Linked DNA regions of Armatimonas rosea. The protein of the gene in region 1 interacts with the protein of each later gene in a pairwise test. Links are inferred from orthologs where the notes say so. Each region holds a gene or a part of one and is shown in the gene's direction. Other genes may lie near its edges.

Region 1 (9,901 bases):
TCTCCGCGAACTTCTCGGCGGGCTTTCTGGCTCTGCTCCTCCCGCTCGCCTTTGCGCTCTGCCTACGTGCCACGCACCGGCTCGCCGCACTCGGCTTCGGAGTCGCCAGTGTGCTAGGCTTTGGCGCCCTGATCGCCAGCGGCAGCCGTGTGGGAATAGTGGCGGCTCTCCTGGGGCTTGTCATCGCGTTGATTATCGCCAACCCGCTTGCCCCTGCCCAGCGGGGAAATCTCCCCCGCTTGGGCGTGCTCCTGCTCGCCTGTCTCGTGCTGGGCTTTGGGTTCAAGGGGGCGCTGACCTCGCGCGCCACCAAGACCGGCGGGCAGACCGACACGGCACGCAAGTCCCCGCTCGACGATCCCTTCCGCACGTGGACATGGCGAGGAACGGGAAAAATGGCGCTGGCGAACCCGGTCTTTGGCACCGGCCCGGGGACGTTCTCCGCGGTCTACCCACGCTACGCCGAGGTCAAGCTCACCGGCCATGCCCACCAGTCCTACCTGCAGCTCGCCGCTGAGAGCGGCATCCCCGCTCTACTTGGAGCCCTCGCCACGGTACTTCTCACGATTCTGGCCGCCCTTCGAGGAGCTCGTGAGAGGCTGCTCACTGGTGCCCTGCTCGGCGGTGTTATCGCCGCACTCCTCCGTGGCTTCTTCGACTCCGAGTGGAGCATCCTCGGCAACGCCCTCCCGTTCTGGACCGTCCTCGGCCTTATCATTGCCCAAGCCCCTCTTCCCGCGACGAAGGCGCAAACAGGGGAAGAGGGGCAGCGCTCTAAGGCGCGGGGAGATGGCGCGCAGCGGGCTGGCATTCGGGTTCCTGCCGCCCTAGGCCTGCTCTTTGCGCTCCTCAACCAAGCCAGCATCTACCCGCCTACACCGGGGCCGTTGGCGGCCGCGGGGAAGCTCGCCGAGGCGGCGGAGCTGGAGCCGACTCCGCGCTGGCACTTCCGCATGGCCCGCATCGCCGAGCAGCAAGGGGATCTCGCAAAAGCGGTCGCCGAGTTTGAGCGCGCACGTCAAGCCGATCCCAACGACCTATCGACCCTACGCGCCCTCGCCGAGACCAAAGAGAAAGCGGGCGATAATGAGGGTGCCAAGACCACCTGGCAGCAGCTCATCGCGGTCTCCGAGGGGCCGGCGGGGAAGTACCGCGCCATCAGCGAGATCACCGAGCTCGCTCCGGCCTACGCCTACGCCGCTCTGGGAGACTGGGGCAAGTGCGCCGATATTATTGTCGCCCACTCCTACACGGAACCAATCTACCAGCTCCAGGCATACAATGTCGTGGAGACCGATCCGGCCAAAGCCTTGGAGCGGGGGCGCACGCGGCACGCCAGCTTGCTCGCCCTTTTTGAGACCGCGATGAGCCATCTTCCCGAGCGCAGCCAAGAAAAAACAGAAACTCTGGCACGCTTAGAGAAGTTCTTCCCTTGACCTGTATCTATCGAGAACATCGACGCGGTACAATAATAAATCGGTAAACGAATGAAGACACTGCTGGATTTCCATGGCCCCAACGCCGGGTACGCCCTTGATCTGTACGAACAATATCAGCGCGACCCTGCCTCCGTCGATGCAGAGACACGCGCTTTCTTTAGCCAGGGTTTCTCCCCGGATAGCCCCCCGAGTGCGCCACCAAGCACGGGGAGCCCCGCCCCCGAGCCCCTGACTGCCAACCAGGTCGAGGTGATCGTCCGGGTGGGTAGGATCGCACGGCTCGTCCGAGAGATGGGCCACTCCGAAGCGACCCTCGACCCGCTCGGCATCCACCCTCCCCCCGGCGACCCCGAGCTCTCCCTGAGCTACCACGGGCTCACCGAGGCCGATATCGCGTCCCTACCGGCCAGCGTGGTCGGTGGTCCTTGTGCGGAGGGCGCGGCCAACGCGCTCGAAGCGCTCAACCGGCTCCGGGCAGTCTACTCCGGCACGGTGGGCTACGAAGACGACCACATCCAGATCCCGGAGGAGCGCAACTGGTTCCGCGAGGCGGTCGAGAGCCAGCGCTACTTTGCGACCATCACCGACGAGGACCGTAAGACGCTTCTGGAGCAGCTCACGGCGGTCGATAGCTTCGAGCAGTTTCTGGAGCGCGTCCAGCCCTACAAGGGACAGAAGCGCTTCTCCATCGAGGGGATCGACATGCTGGTTCCCGTGCTCAACACCCTCATCCACGAGGCCGCGAAGGCGGGAACCCGTGAGCTGGTGATGGGCATGGCGCACCGCGGGCGTCTCAATGTCCTCACCCATGTGCTGGGCAAGCCCTACGCCCAGATCCTGGCCGAGTTCCCCACCGACCCCCGCGCCATCGATGCGCTCGAGGGCTCCGGCGGCGAGACCCATGCCTACACGGGCGATGTGAAGTACCACAAGGGCTTCCGGCTGACCTACAAGAACGGCGGCTCGGTCTCGATGCCCGTGACACTGGCTCCCAACCCCAGCCACCTGGAGTTTGTCAACCCCGCCGTGGTCGGGCGGGCGCGTGCGGCGCAAGAGAGCCGCGACAGTGCCGGTCAGCCCAAGCGCGATATCCTGGCATCGCTTGCCGTACAGGTCCATGGCGATGCGGCCTTCCCCGGCCAGGGCGTGGTCGCCGAGACCCTGAACCTCTCCCAGCTCTCGGGCTACCGGGTGGGGGGGACGATCCATATCATCGCCAACAACCAGATCGGCTTCACCACCAACCCCACCGATGGCCGCTCGACCATGTACGCCAGCGACCTGGCCAAGGGCTTTGAGATCCCCATTATCCACGTGAACGCCGACGATCCCGAGGCGTGTCTGGCGGTGACCCGACTGGCCGTGGCGTACCGGCAGAAGTTCGGAAAAGACTTCCTGATCGACCTGGTCGGCTACCGGCGGCTCGGGCATAACGAGCAGGAAGAGCCCGCCTTCACCCAGCCCCGGATGTACGAGAAGATTCGCTCGTTCTCGCGCCTCTACGCCAAGTGGGGCCAGGAGCTGGTGAAGCGTGGTCTGCTCACCGAGGCGGAGGTCAAGGCGCTCAGCGATGCGGCGTGGCAGCGGCTGGAAGAGGCCAAGGCGATCGCGCTGGAGACCGGCTACCCCAAGCACGAGGACCACCCCCACACCGAGGGCGATCCCTGGCAGGTGGCCACGGCGGTTCCCGCCGAGCGCCTCGCCGCAACCAATGCCTTCCTGAATGCGGTCCCCGAGAGCTTCACGATCGACAGCAAGCTGGAGAAGGCATTTTTGGGCGGCCGGCGCACGGCCCTGGATGGCGAGCGTAAGATTGTCTGGGCCCACGCCGAGGCGCTGGCCTACGCATCAATTCTGGAAGAAGGCACGCCGATCCGCCTGACCGGCCAGGACACGCAGCGCGGTACCTTCACCCAGCGCCAGCTTGTCTGGCACGATATCCAAAGCGGCAAGACCTACTGCGCCCACCAGCACCTTCCCGGCGCGACAGCATCCCTGGCGGTCTACAACTCACCCCTCTCTGAGACCGCGGCACTGGGCTTTGAGTACGGCTACTCCGTGCACGCCGAGGGGACCCTCGTGCTCTGGGAGGCGCAGTTTGGCGACTTTGTCAATGGCGCGCAGGTGATTATCGACCAGTTCATTGTCAGCGGCAAGGCCAAGTGGGAACAAAACCCGACCGTGGTCCTGCTCCTGCCCCACGGCTACGAAGGCGCCGGCCCCGAGCACTCATCGGCGCGCCTGGAGCGCTTCCTGCTCCAGTGTGCGGGCGACAACCTGCGGGTGGCGAACTGCTCGACCGCCGCGCAGTACTTCCACCTGCTCCGCCGCCAGGCCGCGACCCTCAAGACCGACCCGCGCCCCCTCGTGGTGATGACCCCCAAGAGCCTCCTGCGCCACGCCCGCGCCGCCGCGACCGTCACCGAGCTTGCCGAGGGCGGCTTCCAGGCGGTCCTCGACGATACCCGGGACCCAGGGCGCAAGAAAAACGTGACACGCCTGGTGCTCTGCTCAGGGAAGGTCTACTACGACCTGGTCTATGGTGCGGCCCCGCAGTACACCGAGCGGCCGGACTATCTCGCGGCGGAGGGCGTGGCGATTGCCCGTGTGGAGCAGCTCTACCCCTTCCCCAGCGAAGACCTAGAGGCACTTGTCGCCAGCTACCCGTCGGTGCAGGAAGTGGTCTGGCTGCAAGAGGAGCCGCAGAACATGGGCGCCTGGACCTTTGTCGCGCCTCGCCTGGAGAAGCTCCTGGGCTTCAAGCCACGCTACATCGGGCGGCCTGAGGAAGCGAGCCCCGCCGAGGGCTCCCAGACCACCCACAACACCGAACAGCACCGGATCGCCACTGAGGCGTTCCTCAATGTCCCTGCAAGAAAGAGAGCAAAGTAGAATGCCGCTTGAAATAGTGGTCCCCCAGATGGGCGAGTCTATCGTCGAGGCGACGGTGGCACAGTGGCTGAAGAAGCCGGGTGAGGCCGTGAAGGCGCGCGAGGCACTGGTTGAGCTGGAGACGGATAAAGTCAACCAGGTGATCGAGGCCGACGCCGACGGGGTCCTGACCCAGATCCTCGCCGAGGTCGGAGCCACGGTCGCCGTGGGCCAAGCAATCGGCGTTCTGGAAGCCGGCGCGACCGCCGCCCCCGCCCCCACAAGTGGGGGAGCCTCAGCCGTAGCTAGCCCTGCTCCTCCAAGTGCGGGAGCAGACGCCACACCGGTTGCGGCAGCGATGGCAGCGGCCAACAATGTCCCCCTCGACGGTGTCGCAGGCACTGGCCCTGCAGGCAAGATTGGCAAGGCCGATGTCGAGGCGAAGATTGCGACGCCCAAGGCAGTCGCGCCGCCCGTTGCCGCTCCCGCTCCAGCTCCCCCGTCGGACGGGGGCGGGGGGGGCCGCCCGATCGAGCGTATCCCGATGGCACGCAAGCGCAAGACCATCGCGGCCAACCTGAAGCACGCTCAGAACACCGCCGCTATTCTCACGACCTTCAACGAAGTGGACATGAGCAAGGTCATGGAGCTACGCGCACGCCGCAAGACCGACTTCGAGGGCCGCTTTGGCGTGGGGCTGGGCTTCATGAGCTTCTTCACCAAGGCGACTATCGGCGCTCTGAAGCAGTTCCCGATGGTCAACGCCGAGATCGACGATGCCCGCGGAGAGATTATCCTCAAGAAGTACTACGATATCGGGATCGCGGTCGGGCTGGAAGATGGCCTCGTCGTCCCGATCATCCGCGATGCCGACAAGCTCAGCTTCGCCGCAATTGAGAAGAAAATTAAAGAATTGGCGGGCAAGGCAAAAGAGGGCAAGCTTGGCCTCTCCGACCTGACCGGTGGCTCGTTCTCGATCACCAACGGCGGAACCTTCGGCTCCATGCTCTCCACCCCGATCCTAAACTACCCGCAGGTCGGGATTCTGGGGATGCACAATATCGTCAAGCGCCCCGTCGTGGTCGGCGATGAGATCGTCATCCGCCCGATCATGTATCTGGCGCTCAGCTACGACCACCGCATCATCGACGGCAGCACCGCGGTCCGGTTCCTGGTGAAGATCAAAGAGCTGATCGAGGACCCAGAGACCCTTCTCCTGGAAGGCTAGTCTCCCGACCTTGGCCCCTCTTCCGCACCAGGAAGGGGGGCTTTGTTTTTATGTCCATGGCCTGGCAACCCCCGCTTTTCGATCCCACCGATGTCGAGCGCCTCTGCTTTCGTGAGTCGTTTGGTCACCACGGGCCTCTGACAGAATATGTGGCGACTCTGGAGTGGCAAGGCGACTTTGTGGGCGTGGCGATCGGTTCGCAGCACCTAGGTGGGCCAGAAGTCGAGCTTACCTGGCCGGTTCGCATCTCGGAAGTCTTCAGTACCACCTGCCTGCAAGCGCTGGCCAGTGTCGCGATGCACCCGCTAGACTACCGGCCACCCCACCCGGGGCCTATGTGCTTTGGCGCTTGGGTGGAACTGGAGCTCGTCACGTCCACCGAGATACTCTTCTTCCGGCACCAATCCAGGCAGGGTTGGTATGTCCAGCACGACGAAACCTACTGCTTTTGCCGCGCACAAAAGCTGGTCTCCGCCGTGATGTACACGATTGAGGCGGCTCTCAACACCGAGCAACATACAGACGAGCTAGATGCGGCGTGGGAGGAGTACCAGCAGCGCCGCAAGGCTCCCAAACGCAAGACTCAGAGAAGCAAGTAGAGCCCCTTGCCCTCGGCGGTGGCGGCGTGGAGCATGGCGAGAACGGGGTCGATGATAGCGGCTTTGAGCGGGAAGTCGGCGCGGAGCTGCTCTAGGATCACGGCGCTCTCGGCGACATAGCTGGCGGACTGAAATGCGCCTGGCACGACCGGAAGGGCCCCGCCGCCCACAAAGACACGCCCCTCGGGGTAGAGGTCGATCAGCCCAAAGCGGCACTTTGAGGCGGCGCTGCCTAGGCCAATGTTCTTGGTCGCATCGTAGTAAGCAGACAGTGCCCACGCGGCGCGTGCAGCGAAGTGCTCTTTATCGGGCTCTGGGGCGGAGAGCTGCGCGCGATGGTCGTGGAGAAAGCTCTCCAGGGCGGTGGTGTCTTGGCGATCCAAAATCGGGGCGAGGTCGCGGCGAAAGGCGGCCTCATCGAAAACAAACGCCTGGTGTAGGTTGCTCATGGCTGATTCTATCCGATCCGCATGGCCACACCGCTCCCGTTTAGATCGCCCCATGGCCGGAACGGCCTTCGCAGCACGAAGCGCTCTCCAGTCCCCCCGTTCTGATCGGGGGGAGCTTCCGGTTTCCCCCCGTACACCATAGTATAATTTCATCATGACCTCTACCCCGTCTGAGCGCGCCGCGTGGCTGCGCACCGAGCTTGCCCGTCACAATGTTCTGTACTACATCCACGACTCCCCGGAGGTCAGCGATGCCGAGTACGATAAGCTCTACCATGAGCTGGTGAAGCTCGAGACCGAGAACCCTGAGCTAGTGACCCCCGACTCCCCTACCCAGCGGGTCGGCACCGCGCCCGCAAGCGCCTTTGGCTCCGTGACCCACAAGAAGCCCATGCTCTCGCTGGGAAATGCCTTCTCCGCCGACGAGCTGCGCGAGTTCGATGCCCGCGCCAAGCGGCACCTCGGGCTCCCCGAGGACACACAAGAGAAGATTGCCTATCTCTGTGAGCTCAAGCTCGACGGCCTCTCGGTCTCACTCACCTACGAGAACGGGCTCTTGGTGCGCGGTGCCACCCGCGGCGACGGGGCGACCGGGGAGGACATCACCGCGAACCTCAAGACCATCCCCTCCATTCCCCTACGCTTGGTTGGAGAGAACGTCCCCGCCCTGATTGAGATTCGCGGCGAGGCTTTTCTTACCCACGGCGAGTTTGCGAGAATCAACAGCGAGCGCGAGGCCAGCGGGGAGCCGACCTTTGCCAACCCACGCAACGCGGCGGCGGGAAGCCTGCGCCAGCTCGACCATAGGATCACGGCCGGACGCAAGCTCAAGGTCTGGTTCTATGCGGTCGGGGAGGCATCGGGCTGGGAGCCGGAGAGCCAGCGGGGGTGGCTGGAGCAGCTAAAAGCCTGGGGCCTACCCACCGCCCCCGAGCGCCAGCTCTGCGCGGATATCGACGAGGTGGTCGCGACGGTCGCTGCCTGGTCGGAGAAGAAGAACACGCTGGACTACGACACGGATGGAGTCGTGGTGAAGGTCAACGACTTCACGCTCCAGCGGGAGCTCGGACAGGTCAGCCGCGCACCGCGCTGGGCGATTGCGTATAAGTATCCTGCCTTACAAGTGGAGACCGTGGTCGAGGAGATTCTGGTGCAGGTGGGTCGCACCGGCGCGATCACGCCGCTCGCCAAGCTCGCTCCGGTCTCCGTGGCCGGGGTGATTGTGGGCCGCGCGACCCTGCACAACCAAGACGAGATCGACCGAAAAGATGTCCGTGTGGGCGACACCGTGGTGATCCAGCGCGCCGGTGAGGTCATCCCCGAGGTCGTGCAGGTGGTCACCGCCAAGCGCCCCGAGGGGACCGTTCCCTTCAAGCTCCCCGCGACATGCCCTTCCTGTGGGACTGCCACGGTCCGCGCGGAGGGCGAGGCGGTGACACGCTGCCCCAATGCGGAGAGCTGCCCCGCGCAGCTCCAGACCCGCCTGGAGTACTTTGTTAGCCGCAACGCGCTCAATATCGACGGCCTCGGTGGCGAGCGGCTGGCGCAGTTTATCGACGCAGGCTTGGTGCGCGATCCAGCCGATCTGTTCACACTCACCAAGGAGCAGCTTCTCCCCCTAGAGCGCATGGGCGAGAAGCTCGCTGACAACTTGATCGGGGAGCTAGAGCGCAAGAAGAACACCACCCTGGCGCGGCTCCTCGTGGCGCTGGGGATTCGGCATGTGGGGGAGGGTGGGGCGTCGCGGCTGGCGCAGGGCTTTGGGACGCTCGAAAAGCTCCGCGAAGCCACGGTCGAGCAGCTTGCCCAGGTCCCCGATGTGGGGCTGACCACCGCGCAGAGTGTCCGCACCTGGCTCGACAACAACACGGCGTTTCTGGACAAGCTTAGCTCTGTGGGCGTCGTGGCCCAAGGCGACGAGGCCGCGCCCGTCTCGGACCACTTCGCCGGTAAGAGCTTTGTCTTTACAGGAGCGCTCACCCTCTTCACGCGAGAAGACGCCGAGGCCACGGTCAAGCGCCTCGGAGGACGCGCGGCAGGCAGTGTGAGCAAGCAGACCAGCTACGTGGTCGCAGGACCGGGTGCAGGCAGCAAGCTGGCCAAGGCAGAGCAACTGGGCATCACCGTCCTCACCGAGGACGAGTTCGCGGCGATGCTTCCCGTAAGTGCCGAAGAATAACGCCCCTAGGAACGAGTCTTCGGGCTTAAGAGGGTGATCCACCCACAAGCGGGTACCCGGCCTTCGCAGCCAAGAGGATCTATGGGCACGCAGGTGCCCGTCGCCCTCTTAAGCCGGAAGCCTCGTGCTTCCGGTAGAATATTCCCATGGCCCTGATCTCGCTTGTCTTTCCGATCTTCAATGAAGAGGCAGTTCTCCCCGTGCTGGTGGCGCGGCTGGAGGCACTCCTGCCTATCCTAGAAAAAGACGGCGACACGGTCGAGGTACTCTTTGTCAACGATGGCTCGCGCGACAGCTCGCTCTTGCAACTACGGGAGCTGGCGCAGAAGCACTCCTGGGCGCGTGTGCTCTCGCTCTCGCGTAACTTTGGGCACCAGATCGCGGTCACCGCAGGGATGCACCACGCAACAGGGGATGCCGTTGTCCTCCTCGATGCTGACCTGCAAGACCCCCCCGAGCTCCTCCCGGAGATGATCCGCCTCTGGCGCGACGACGGCTGGGAGGTGGTCTACGGCAAGCGCCGCTCGCGCGAGGGGGAGACAGCCTTTAAGCTGCTCACGGCGTCGCTTTTCTACAAGCTCCTCCACCGGCTCACCAGTGTCGCCATCCCGGAGAACACGGGGGACTTTCGCCTGATGGACCGGAAAGTGGTGGATGCACTCAACGCCATGGGCGAGCAGCACCGGTTTCTACGGGGTATGGCGGCCTGGGTGGGCTTCAAGCAATACGCCTTAGAGTACGACCGCCCCGCCCGCGCCGCAGGAGAGACCAAGTACCCATTTCGGAAGATGTTCAAGCTCGCCATGGATGCCGTGACGGGATTTTCCTACGCGCCCCTCAAGCTCTCCCGCGATCTGGGGGCCTTTATCGCTCTGGGCGCGATTGTCTATGGCGTAATCCAGGCCGTGCGCTATGCTCTGGCCCCCCGCAGCTTCGAGCCCGGCTGGACTAGTATTATCGTCGTGCTCTCCCTGCTCTCCGGGGTACAGCTGGTGACCCTGGGACTCATTGGGGAGTACATCGGGCGCATCTACGACGAAGTAAAAGGCCGACCGCTCTATCTTCTCTCGGAAAAACTAGGCTTTCAGAACGACGCTCAGAGTACAAACTCTAAGCCATCGTAGGCGACCGAGATT
Region 2 (9,896 bases), on another replicon or contig:
CCCCTGGACCGAAAGCTGATTGTCTATATCGGGAACTTCTTCCCGGTCAAGGGAACCGATATCCTGGTAGAGGCGATGGCACATCTTGCCAAGCGCTCCCCCGATGCGGACTTGCTTCTGGTGGGGAGTGGGGAGCTAGAGGAGTCCCTCCGTGCACGTGTCCAGGCGCTCGCACTGGAGAGCCGGGTGCGCTTCTGTGGCCGCCAGCCGCACGCCCAGATTCCACTCTGGATGCGCGCCGGGGATGTGTTCTGCCTCCCCAGTCGCAACGAGGGCTGCCCCAACGTGATCCTGGAGGCCCTTGCCTCCGGGCGGCCCGTGGTCGCCTCGCACGTGGGCGGCATTCCCGAGCTGCTCCACGCCGACAATGGGATTCTCGTGCCCGTGGCGAACCCCGAGGCCCTTGCGCAAGGACTTCACGAGGCGCTGGAGCGAACCTGGAGCCCCGCCGCCCTCCGCCAGACCGTCGAGTACCTCTCCTGGGAAGATGTCGGGCAGGCGTACCACAAGATTCTCCGTGAGGCGCTTCCCTGAGCGGGGCCTTGCACAAAGAAGGGCATGAGGGTACCTGGGAACAGGGAGTCTCCCCGAGAGAACCTATGTTTCAAACCATTGTCAAGGACCTGCAGCACAAGGCGGAGTGGTACGAGCTTCCTTGCACCACCAAGTCCCTTCTGCGGATGTGGCTGAGCGATGGAAGCACGGCACAGATTCTCTACCGCGCCATGCGCTTTTGCCAGACCCACCATCTCAAACCGCTGGCCTTTCTCCTCTACCGACTCAATGCCTCGGTTGGCCATGTTGTCATTGGGCGAGGCGCGGAGCTGGGGCCCGGTCTGATCATCCTGCACAGCTTTGGGATCGTGATCAACTCCAGTGTCCGTGCAGGAAAGAACCTCGTGCTTGAGCATGGGGTGACTATCGGCGCGGAGAAGAACCAGAGCCCTGTCTTAGGGGACAATGTCTTTATTGGAGCAGGCGCGAAGATCTTGGGGGCGGTTCGGATTGGGTCGGACGTAAAAATAGGAGCAAATGCGGTAGTCCTTCAGGACCTCCCCGATGGAGCGACTGCAGTGGGGATTCCCGCACGAGTCGTTCGTATCTATGGGAAACGTCTTGCACCTGAAAATGAAACGACATGACTGACGAAAATATCATTTGTTTTGCTAAAGACTGGAACTCCGATCCGACAAGCTGTAACCATGTCCTGCGTGAGCTGGCTAAAAACAACAAAGTTCTATGGATAAACTCAATCTCGACAAGGTCACCCAGTTTTACCAATAAACGCGATCTGGGGAAGATCTTTCGTCACCTGCGTGGGTTTCTCAAAGGGGCAAAGCCTGTTGGTGATAAGATGTGGCTCTTTACGCCCTTTGTCCTGCCTTTCCATCACAAACCTTGGGCTGTAAAAGTCAATCAGCAGATCTTGCGACTGAGCCTCGGAATCCTGCGTCGGCAGCTCAAGATGTCCCACTTTCAGCTCTGGACCTTTGTGCCCACGGCGGCGGAGTATATCGGGACTCTGGGAGAGGAGCTGGTGGTCTACTACTGCACCGATGAGTGGTCGCAGTTTAACTCGGTCGATGGCCAGCGAATCAACGAGATGGTGCGAACAGTTGCGACAAAGGCGGATGTGGTCTTTGCAACCTCACGACCACTTGTGGAGAAGCTGGTGAAGTTCAACCCGGAGACGAACTTGGCATCGCATGGAGTCAAGTACAGCCTCTTTGCAACCGCTCTCCAAGACGAAACCAAGATACCTGCCGATATGTCGTCGCTGAAGGGGCCGATCCTGGGCTTCTATGGCCTGGTCGAAGACTGGCTGGACCTTGACTTAATCGCTCACCTTGCGGAGCACCACCCTGAGTGGACGATTGTGCTTGTTGGAAATGTCTGTGTCGATGTCTCACGGCTAGAGAAGTTTACAAACATTCACTTTCTGGGACGAAAGCCTCACGATGAGCTGCCTGCCTACTGTAAGGGCTTTAATGTTGCCCTGATTCCCCATAAAGTCAACGAGCTGACACGCAACATGAACCCCATTAAGCTCCGTGAGTACTTAAGTGCAGGGCTCCCCATTGTCTCTACCGCGCTCCCGGAGATGAAGAACTACCCGGAGCACTGCTATGTCGCGGAGAGCTACGCCGACTTTGAGGCGGGGATTGTCAAGGCACTGGAGGACGATAGCCCGGACTCCCGCAAGAAGCGAAGCGCGGCGATGGCCAACGAGACTTGGGACGGCAAGGTAGCCAAGATCGGGGAGACCATTCTCAAAGTGAAAGCAAAGACAAAATCGGCCCGCACATAGTCGTGGGGCCGTCTTGAGAGAGCTAGCAGGCGTGTCTAGTGAATCTTATCCACTGCCTCCTGGAGGCGCTGGAGTGTGACCCAGAGCTTGTGAGGAACATCGAGGGCGGTCATGGGCTCGGGGAGCACAAAGACGATCCGATCGTAGCCTGGGGTGAGCGCTGAGGAGAGAACCGTGACGCGGAAGGCGGGGTAGGTCTTCTGGAGCTGTTCCTGGAAGGCGAGGCGCTCGTGGCTGTTCTTCGCGGGCACAAAACCGATGGCGTCTAGCTCCACCGTGCTGTGGTGGACCTTGAGACTCACGGGAGGAAGGGCTGCATTGGGTTTGGGAGCCTCGCTACGGGAGACAGCAAGATAGACACCTGGTGGGTCTTTTTCCCGCGTAAAGGCGTAGGCATTGTCGATGCGCCATCCCCCACGCTTCACCTGTTCAATCACCGATCTCTGGAAGGCGTTGGACGAGAGTTTGGACAGCAGCTCCTGCTCTTTTGTGGAGTAGACCACCGGAGTTTTCTGGGCCAGGAGGCGTGCGGTGTGGAGGCTCTCTAGCTGCTGTAGGAGGCTCAAGCGCCCCTGTGCCGAGATAGGATACGCCAGCTTGAGTGTGGATGTCCCTGGCTTATCTAAGGAAGCAAAAAACGAGATTCTTGTCTCGGGGAGCTGCCTCTGAAGTGTTGCCTTGAGCTCGCGCTCGGCAAGCTCACGTGGCTGTGCGAGGAAAAACTCGGCGCTGGTCGAGTAGAGAGTGACTTTTTCCTGGAAGAAGAAGGCGATTGTGCTCTCCGTACTGTGCGTGTCTTTTGCGAGGAGCTGCACAAAGTAGGGAGGGTTGAGCGCCGACGAGTCTTTCTTCTCCAGCTTCGATACGGTAAACCGATTCGCCGCCAGCACTCTGAGGTGCTCTTGGATACTGGCTTTGAAGGCATCGTCCAGAGCGAGCGTGTCGAGCTCGGGGGAGGGCTTTCCCACCAGCTGCTCGGCAGCGCGCTGGAGCGTGGTGAGCGTCTCGCGGTACCAGGCTTTGGGTGGGGTTGCCACCGTGCTGGTGAAGCTCAAATTCGCGATATTCCTGCCATCGCTTGAGCCCAGATAGAGCTGCTCCAGCCCCGGAAAGGCCGTCGCAAGCTGTTTTTTGAGCGTCTCACTCTGGTCGTAGAGCGCATCGCTGAGGGGCACATTTAGGTGGAGCTTCACCTGAGCTGGCTGAAAGACCACCACGAGTGTGTAGGGAGAGCCCGGGTGCTTGAGCTCGACCACGCCACGGGTGTTTGCCGGTGCGCTTGCCTGGCTCAGCGTGTAGCCGAGGCGCTTGAGCTCGGCCGCGGCGGCTTGAATCTCGGGCGCGAGCGTCGCTAGCTTCGCCTCCGGAGTCTGTGAGGGAGCCCAGATAAAGGCGGGGAGAGGGAGAGGAGGCATGGCTCTATCCCCTGATGTCTTTCTCGCCGTTGAGCAGTTTATCGGTCTCCTCACCGACGGCATTGACAAAGTAGATCAGGTCTTTGAGCGTGGTGGAGAGCGTGTCGCCTTTCTCCGAAGTCTCTTTCAGGCCTGTGGCATCGAAGTGTACCCCGAAGCGAAGCGCCCAGACTCCCTTGGTGTCTTTAAAGAGATAGAACTCCCCCAGCTTCTTGGACTGCGTGAACACTTTGCGTATCGTCGCTTCATCGGGTGGGGTATCTTTGTTCACCCAGACAGTCGTGTAGATCGTGTGGGTAACCAGGCCACCGGGCTTGCCGGGGGCAATGGTGACAAAGATTTTTTGCTGGCGGTTGTTGGGATGGTCAAAGAGCAGGGCGAAGCTCAGACCGCTTTGACTGAGCTCGTACCTGAGGCTCGTGGCATCCAGGGCACTCTTCAGGCGGGCTTTGGTAGCATCGTCGGCCTGCGGGGGCGCGACACATAAAGCTAAGGCAGCTAGGGCGGGAAGAAAGGGTGTCAGCATCAGAGTTTGTCCTCCTGGGCGGGGCTAAGTTCTTTTTCCAGGTTGTCTGCGGTGCCTGCCACCAAGTTCAGGTACTCCTTGAGGGTCTCGGGCAGTGCATGGGTGGCAAGTGTGGCCCGAAAGCGAATGCGCCAGTTTTTTTGGTTCTCGTTGGGAGCCTCTAGCACCAGCCCCCCGATCGTAAACCGTCTCTGAAACACACTCAGGAGCTGCTCGGCACGGGGGGGCTCTGGGGAGTCGTAGCAGAGTGAGTAGAGTTCCTGCACCTTCAGTTTGTTGTAGGTATAGACCTCTTTTCGGATATAGGCTGTCTGGCTGCGCTTTGTGTCGCTGAAGTTGTACTTGAGCTTGTAGAATTTGCCGATATCGGTGTTGCTCAGCCTACTTTCTTTGAGTGTTGCGCCCAGTGGATCGCTTGGTGCGGAGACGGGGGCCTCGCCACGGTTTTGCTCGATCAAAGTGAGCGCTTTTTTCGTCTCCGCGAGCGCGTCCACGACGTTCTTAGCCGTTGCTTCAGAGAGCTCTACCTGCACGCTGGCGTAGGTCTTGCCATTGGACTCGTAGCAGCTGAGTATGATACTTGGGCACTTCTCTTTGAGCAGAGGGCCGTAGCGGGCATACGCCGCCGCCTTAGCCTCTGGCACCAGAGTCTCGCGCTCCACTGTGCTATCGTCTTCTGTGTAGAAGGTTAGGGAGATTTTTTCTTTCCCATCGGGCGAGAGGAGGTCTACCGTGGTGGCGCTTCCGACAAGAACGAGATCGTCTTCTTCCACACGAGTGCGCTTGTAGCCCGCTTTCTTGAGTGCCGCTAGAGTGTCCTTATGGGTGCTGGTGAGGGGCATGTTTTTTAGGTCGGCGTCCTCATCGAGACGAGGGATCGTGTAGATCAGAGCAGGTAGGGTGGGCACAATGGGTAGCAACATCACTCTCTCCTTAGTTGTGTCTTGGTTAGGTTGCATTATATGCACCAACGTTACGACAGCGTTACAGGTGAGGTACACTAGTTGGGAAAATACCAGGGGCCGGGTTTCCGGCCTTTTTGTCTGTCTGGAAGGAAGTTAATGCAATGAGCGGGAAGGCGAACTTTGACCCGTCGAAGGATGCGGATGTTGTTGTGATCGGGGCGGGGCCGGGCGGCTATCCGGCGGCCAAGCGTGCGGCGCAGCTGGGCGCGCGGGTGGTCTGCATCGAGGCGGATAACCCGGGAGGCACCTGTCTGAACTGGGGCTGCATCCCCACCAAGACCATGATTGGCTCGGTCGCGGCGCTCCATACCCTCAAGCACGCCAAGGACTTCGGTCTCACGGCGGAGAATGTCGGCTACGACTTTGGGGCTGTCATGGGCCGCAAGGATAAGATCGTCACCGGCCTCAACAAAGGGGTGGAGTTCCTGCTCAAGAGTGTCAAGGTCAAGCATGTCGCCGGCTACGGCAAGATCCTGGACAAGAACACGGTCGAGGTGACCAAGGCCGATGGCTCGGTGGAGAAGATCACGACCGCCAATATCATCATCGCCACGGGCTCTGTTCCCAGCAAGGTGCCGATTCCCGGTGTGGACAGCGCCGATATCTGGGTGGACAACGCGACCGTCAAGGCCAAGAAAGCCGCGGGGACTCTGGCAACCGGTGCGCTCTGGACCAGCAACGAGGCCGTCAGCGCCAAGGATGTCCCGGGTGAGCTTGTCATTGTCGGGGGCGGTGTCATTGGGGTGGAGTTTGCCTATGTCTACGCCGGCCTGGGCTCGAAAGTGACCGTGCTGGAGTTTCTACCACGCATCATCGCCAACCTGGATGAGGACCTCTCCAAGGAGCTGACCAAGAGCCTCAAGAAGCAGGGGGTGGCCATTCAGACCGGTGTCAAGGTCACTCGTGTGGAGGACAAAGACGGCAAAAAAGAGGTGTTCTTTGCCGGTGAAGACGGCGTGGAGAAGAGCCTGCCTGCCGATGTGGTGCTGATCGCCACGGGCCGCACGCCCTTTACCACCGGCCTCGGGCTAGAGAACGTGGGGATCGCGCTGGGCTCGCCCAAGGGCCGCGCGGCGATCGCGGTCAACAACAAGCTGGAGACCAGCGTCCCGGGCATCTACGCGATCGGGGATGTGATCGGCTCCGGGCTGGCGCACACGGCCACCGCGGAGGGGCTTGTCGCGGCGGAGAATATCTGCGGCCATGCGGCGACCATGAGCTACAAGGCGATCCCAAGCTGTATCTACACCGAGCCCGAGGTGGCAGCTGTTGGCCTCACCGAGGCGCAGGCAAAAGAGCAGGGCTACGAGGTTAAGACCGGGACCTTCCCCTTCCGCAACCTTGCCAAGGCCATGGCGATCAACCAGACCGAGGGCTTTGTCAAGGTGGTCGCCGAGGCCAAGTACGGTGAGATCCTGGGAGTGCATATTATCGGCCCCCATGCCACCGACCTCATCATGGAGGCGGTCGTGAGCATCCAGCTGGAGAACACGGTCGAGGAGCTGATGAAGACCGTCCACTCCCACCCCAGCCTCGCCGAGGCGATGGGGCAGGCCAATGAGGATGTCAAGGGCCTGGCGATCGACAAGTAGCATGGCCGGGGACTAAAAGCCCCGGCAGCAGGTTAGGAGCGTCCCGTGGACGCGTGAAACGCGAGCCGTTTCCGCGGCCTCGGGGCGCTTTTGGGGCAAGGGAGCCTTCTATGTGGTCAAGAGAGCTTTGTTTCTTCGGGCGCTGGGACCTACGCGGCAAGGAGCGGGCTGTCACGGTCAACAGCGGCAGCTATGTCAAGGCACGCTTCTCGGGAAGTAGCCTCACGGTGAGCTTTGATCTCTCCCTCAACAGACCCCACTGCGAGTGTACTAAAGAGGGCTCGTACCCGACGATCGCTTGGCAGATGGATGGAGGGGAGTGGCACGAGGCCGAGCTCGCCGCTAGCGTGACGCTGGCGGAGGGGCTGGGCAAGGGAGCGCATACCGTGATGCTGATGGTGCGCGGCCTCGATGAGCACCAGAGCCGCTGGAGCCCGCCGCTGGTGGCAAGTGTCACCTTCACGGGCTTTGTTACAGAGAAGCTAGAGCGGGCGCTCCCGCAGTGGAGAAAGCCCAAGCTGACGATGGAGTTTCTGGGCGACAGCATCACCGAGGGTGTGATTGTCAACGAGGGGCGCGCGGGTGTGCTTCCGGGGATTCCCTTTACCTGGCCCTGGCTCGCGGATGCGCGGCAGTCGTATGCGGCGCAGACCGCGCTCGCGCTGGGGGCGGAGTGGCGTCAGGTAGGGTTTGGCGCGACGGGCCTCAAGCGGGTGGGGAGCGGTGGGGCACCCGGAGCGCTGGATGCCTTTGACTTTGTCTACGCGGGCTGTCCTCGTGACCGCTGGCAGCCCGATATCGTGGTGATCAACCAGGGAACCAATGAGTCGTCGATGCCACCGGTTGACTACCAGCGGCTCTATGCCCAGTATCTGGCGCAGATACGCCGTGCCTACCCCAAGGCAAAGCTTGTCGCGCTACGGCCCTTTGTGGGAGCGCAAGAAGCGCCGATCAAGGCCGCGGTGGTGGAGCGAAATGCGGCGGGAGACTCTCGGGTCTACTACCTAGACAGTGCCGGCTGGTACGAGGGACCGCTCCATCCCACGGTTACCGGGAGTGCCGCCCTGGCAGAAAAACTGGTACGTGCGCTCGAGGCTCAGGTGCTTCCGCACGAGGCTGTTGGGCGGGCTTGACAAAATCTAAGCGTTTAGATAGACTATAAATCTGGGTGAACAAAGACGCTGTTTACTAAACTGCTACGAAAATGAAGCAACCAAAACGGAATCCACTTCTTCTCTATATGGCCGCAGGTATTGCTATTCTCTTCTCCGTGTTGATGACACGCTCGATTGAGAAGCAGAGTGCGGGTGTTGAGTTTGAGCTGGAGCCCCTGAAGAAGCCTGGCACGGTGACGCCACAGGGGGACAAGATCTATGCCAGTAGTGGACGGGTACAGCCGGACCCTTTTGCGGAACCAGAAGAGGCCCGAAAATACATGCGTAAGATTGCACTGCGGTACAATTCTTATCGGGAGTTACCTGAGGCAGACCAGCGGCTCTTTCGAGGGCTTGGTGGTGGACAAGGGGAGCTAATCTACGCTTTCATGCGTAAGGAAGCACTCCACCTTAAAACAAGCACGGGAACAAAGTAGGGTGGCCAAGGGGGTCATACACACTGCGGATTGCTCCGCAAACTGTTTCAACAGAGAGGTATTTTTTATGCGTAGAGGTTTTACTCTTATCGAGCTCCTCGTCGTGATCGCAATCATCGCGATTCTGGCGGCAATCCTCTTCCCTGTCTTTGCACAGGCACGAGAGAAGGCTCGGCAGACGGCTTGTATCTCCAATGGTAAGCAGATCGGTACTGCGACCATGATGTATGTACAGGACTACGACGAGACCTATCCTTGTGGGTGGGGATCTCAGGACAGCGGCCGCACCATGTGGCGCAACGTCCTCCAGCCCTACATCCAGCGTGCGAAGACCGACCAGGTGGACATGTACAACATGGCCGGTGCAAGCCGCAACTCGGTCTATGTCTGTCCCAGCCAGCCCGGCTCGCCGGCGGACTACGGTCCCACGTCGTATGGCTACAACTACCAGGGTGGTCTGACCCAGGGGTGGCGCGACTACGGCGGTGGCCAGGGTGGGTTCCCCGGAGCCAGCATGGCGGGTATCAACCAGCCGGGCAACCTGATTGCCTATGCCGAGTCGGGTGAGGTCGGCGGACCGAGCAAGCCCCTGGATCCCTTCTTCAACGACGGCTCTCCGGGCTGGACCGGCTGTGGTGGTCAGGAGACCTCTCCTTACCGCTTCAACCCTGAGGTCTGGAAGGAGCGCTGGAGTGTGGACTGGGGTGTAGGACAGCCCGGTGGTGAAGACTGGGGTGACTGCCGCAACGGTGGTCGCCGCCCCATGCCGCGCCACGCCAAGATGTGGACCGCGATCTTCGCCGATGGCCACACCAAGGCGATCCCTGCCAACAAGATGCGGGAGATGGGGCCCAACAACCCCGTTAGCATGCTGCACAACAACTAGTACTGCTCAGGCATCATGCCCGAAAAAAACACGACCATGGGGGGAGCGAAAGCTCTCCCCATTTCTACCAAGAAGATATTTTTTCTCAGCCTGCTGGGCATCACGATTGTCGCGGCGGGCTGGGGAGTTCCGCGCCACCCCGCCGTCCTGGAGTGGCGCTATCAGCGTATGTCTCTCGCGGAGCTTGCTAAAGCACGGGGAGCACGCCAGGACGATGTCGCACTCTTGTACTACCATGCTCTTGCCCTGATTCGGCAGGGGCGCCTTGTGGAGGCCGAGCCTCTCCTTGCGATTGCGGTGGAGAGAGAGCCCCGTGAGCCCCGCTACCGCGATGCTTGGGCCAGGGCGCTTCTCGATCGTGGGTTTGTCTCCACGGCGTTTGGACAGCTCAAACAATTTGTGGGGACACAGCCCCAGCTCCCCGAGGCACACTATCTGATGGGCCGCTTCTACCTGACCCAAGGTGCGATGGATAAGGCCGTCACCGAGCTGACCGAGGCACTCCGGCTACGCCCACAGTACCCTGACGCCCACAGCCTCCTCGCCGCTGCCCACGAGGACCTGGGAGAGCTTCCCCTTGCCTTAAAAGCCGCTCAAGACGCAGCCCAGCAGG

Evidence for each region.
Region 2: the proteins of odhB (region 1) and lpdA interact in binary tests that used the Escherichia coli proteins (3 or more experiments, as listed by UniProt). The link is inferred for Armatimonas rosea from one-to-one orthologs.

Annotation. Positions count from the first base shown.
Region 1 is NZ_JACHGW010000003.1:75,403-85,303, reverse strand. The notes cover bases 3,515-6,435. They hold odhB (2-oxoglutarate dehydrogenase complex dihydrolipoyllysine-residue succinyltransferase), read left to right. Parts: upstream 3,515-4,332; coding sequence 4,333-5,538; downstream 5,539-6,435. Other genes in these bases: HNQ39_RS15405 (hypothetical protein), read right to left, coding at 6,122-6,435; HNQ39_RS15410 (hypothetical protein), read left to right, coding at 5,595-6,137; HNQ39_RS15420 (2-oxoglutarate dehydrogenase E1 component), read left to right, coding at 3,515-4,331. In the rest of the region: HNQ39_RS15425 (O-antigen ligase family protein), read left to right, coding at 1-1,436; more of HNQ39_RS15420, read left to right, coding at 1,488-3,514; more of HNQ39_RS15405, read right to left, coding at 6,436-6,586; NAD-dependent DNA ligase LigA, read left to right, coding at 6,741-8,765; HNQ39_RS15395 (glycosyltransferase family 2 protein), read left to right, coding at 8,912-9,889; HNQ39_RS15390 (MBL fold metallo-hydrolase), read right to left, coding at 9,862-9,901. UniProt on the Escherichia coli protein: E2 component of the 2-oxoglutarate dehydrogenase (OGDH) complex which catalyzes the second step in the conversion of 2-oxoglutarate to succinyl-CoA and CO(2).
Region 2 is NZ_JACHGW010000001.1:710,053-719,948, forward strand. The notes cover bases 4,645-7,560. They hold lpdA (dihydrolipoyl dehydrogenase), read left to right. Parts: upstream 4,645-5,315; coding sequence 5,316-6,806; downstream 6,807-7,560. Other genes in these bases: HNQ39_RS03175 (hypothetical protein), read right to left, coding at 4,645-5,172; HNQ39_RS03185 (GDSL-type esterase/lipase family protein), read left to right, coding at 6,917-7,560. In the rest of the region: HNQ39_RS03150 (glycosyltransferase family 4 protein), read left to right, coding at 1-534; HNQ39_RS03155 (serine O-acetyltransferase), read left to right, coding at 600-1,142; HNQ39_RS03160 (glycosyltransferase), read left to right, coding at 1,139-2,308; HNQ39_RS03165 (hypothetical protein), read right to left, coding at 2,344-3,723; HNQ39_RS03170 (hypothetical protein), read right to left, coding at 3,728-4,249; more of HNQ39_RS03175, read right to left, coding at 4,249-4,644; more of HNQ39_RS03185, read left to right, coding at 7,561-7,939; HNQ39_RS03190 (hypothetical protein), read left to right, coding at 8,011-8,397; HNQ39_RS03195 (DUF1559 family PulG-like putative transporter), read left to right, coding at 8,465-9,283; HNQ39_RS03200 (tetratricopeptide repeat protein), read left to right, coding at 9,299-9,896. UniProt on the Escherichia coli protein: Lipoamide dehydrogenase is a component of the glycine cleavage system as well as of the alpha-ketoacid dehydrogenase complexes.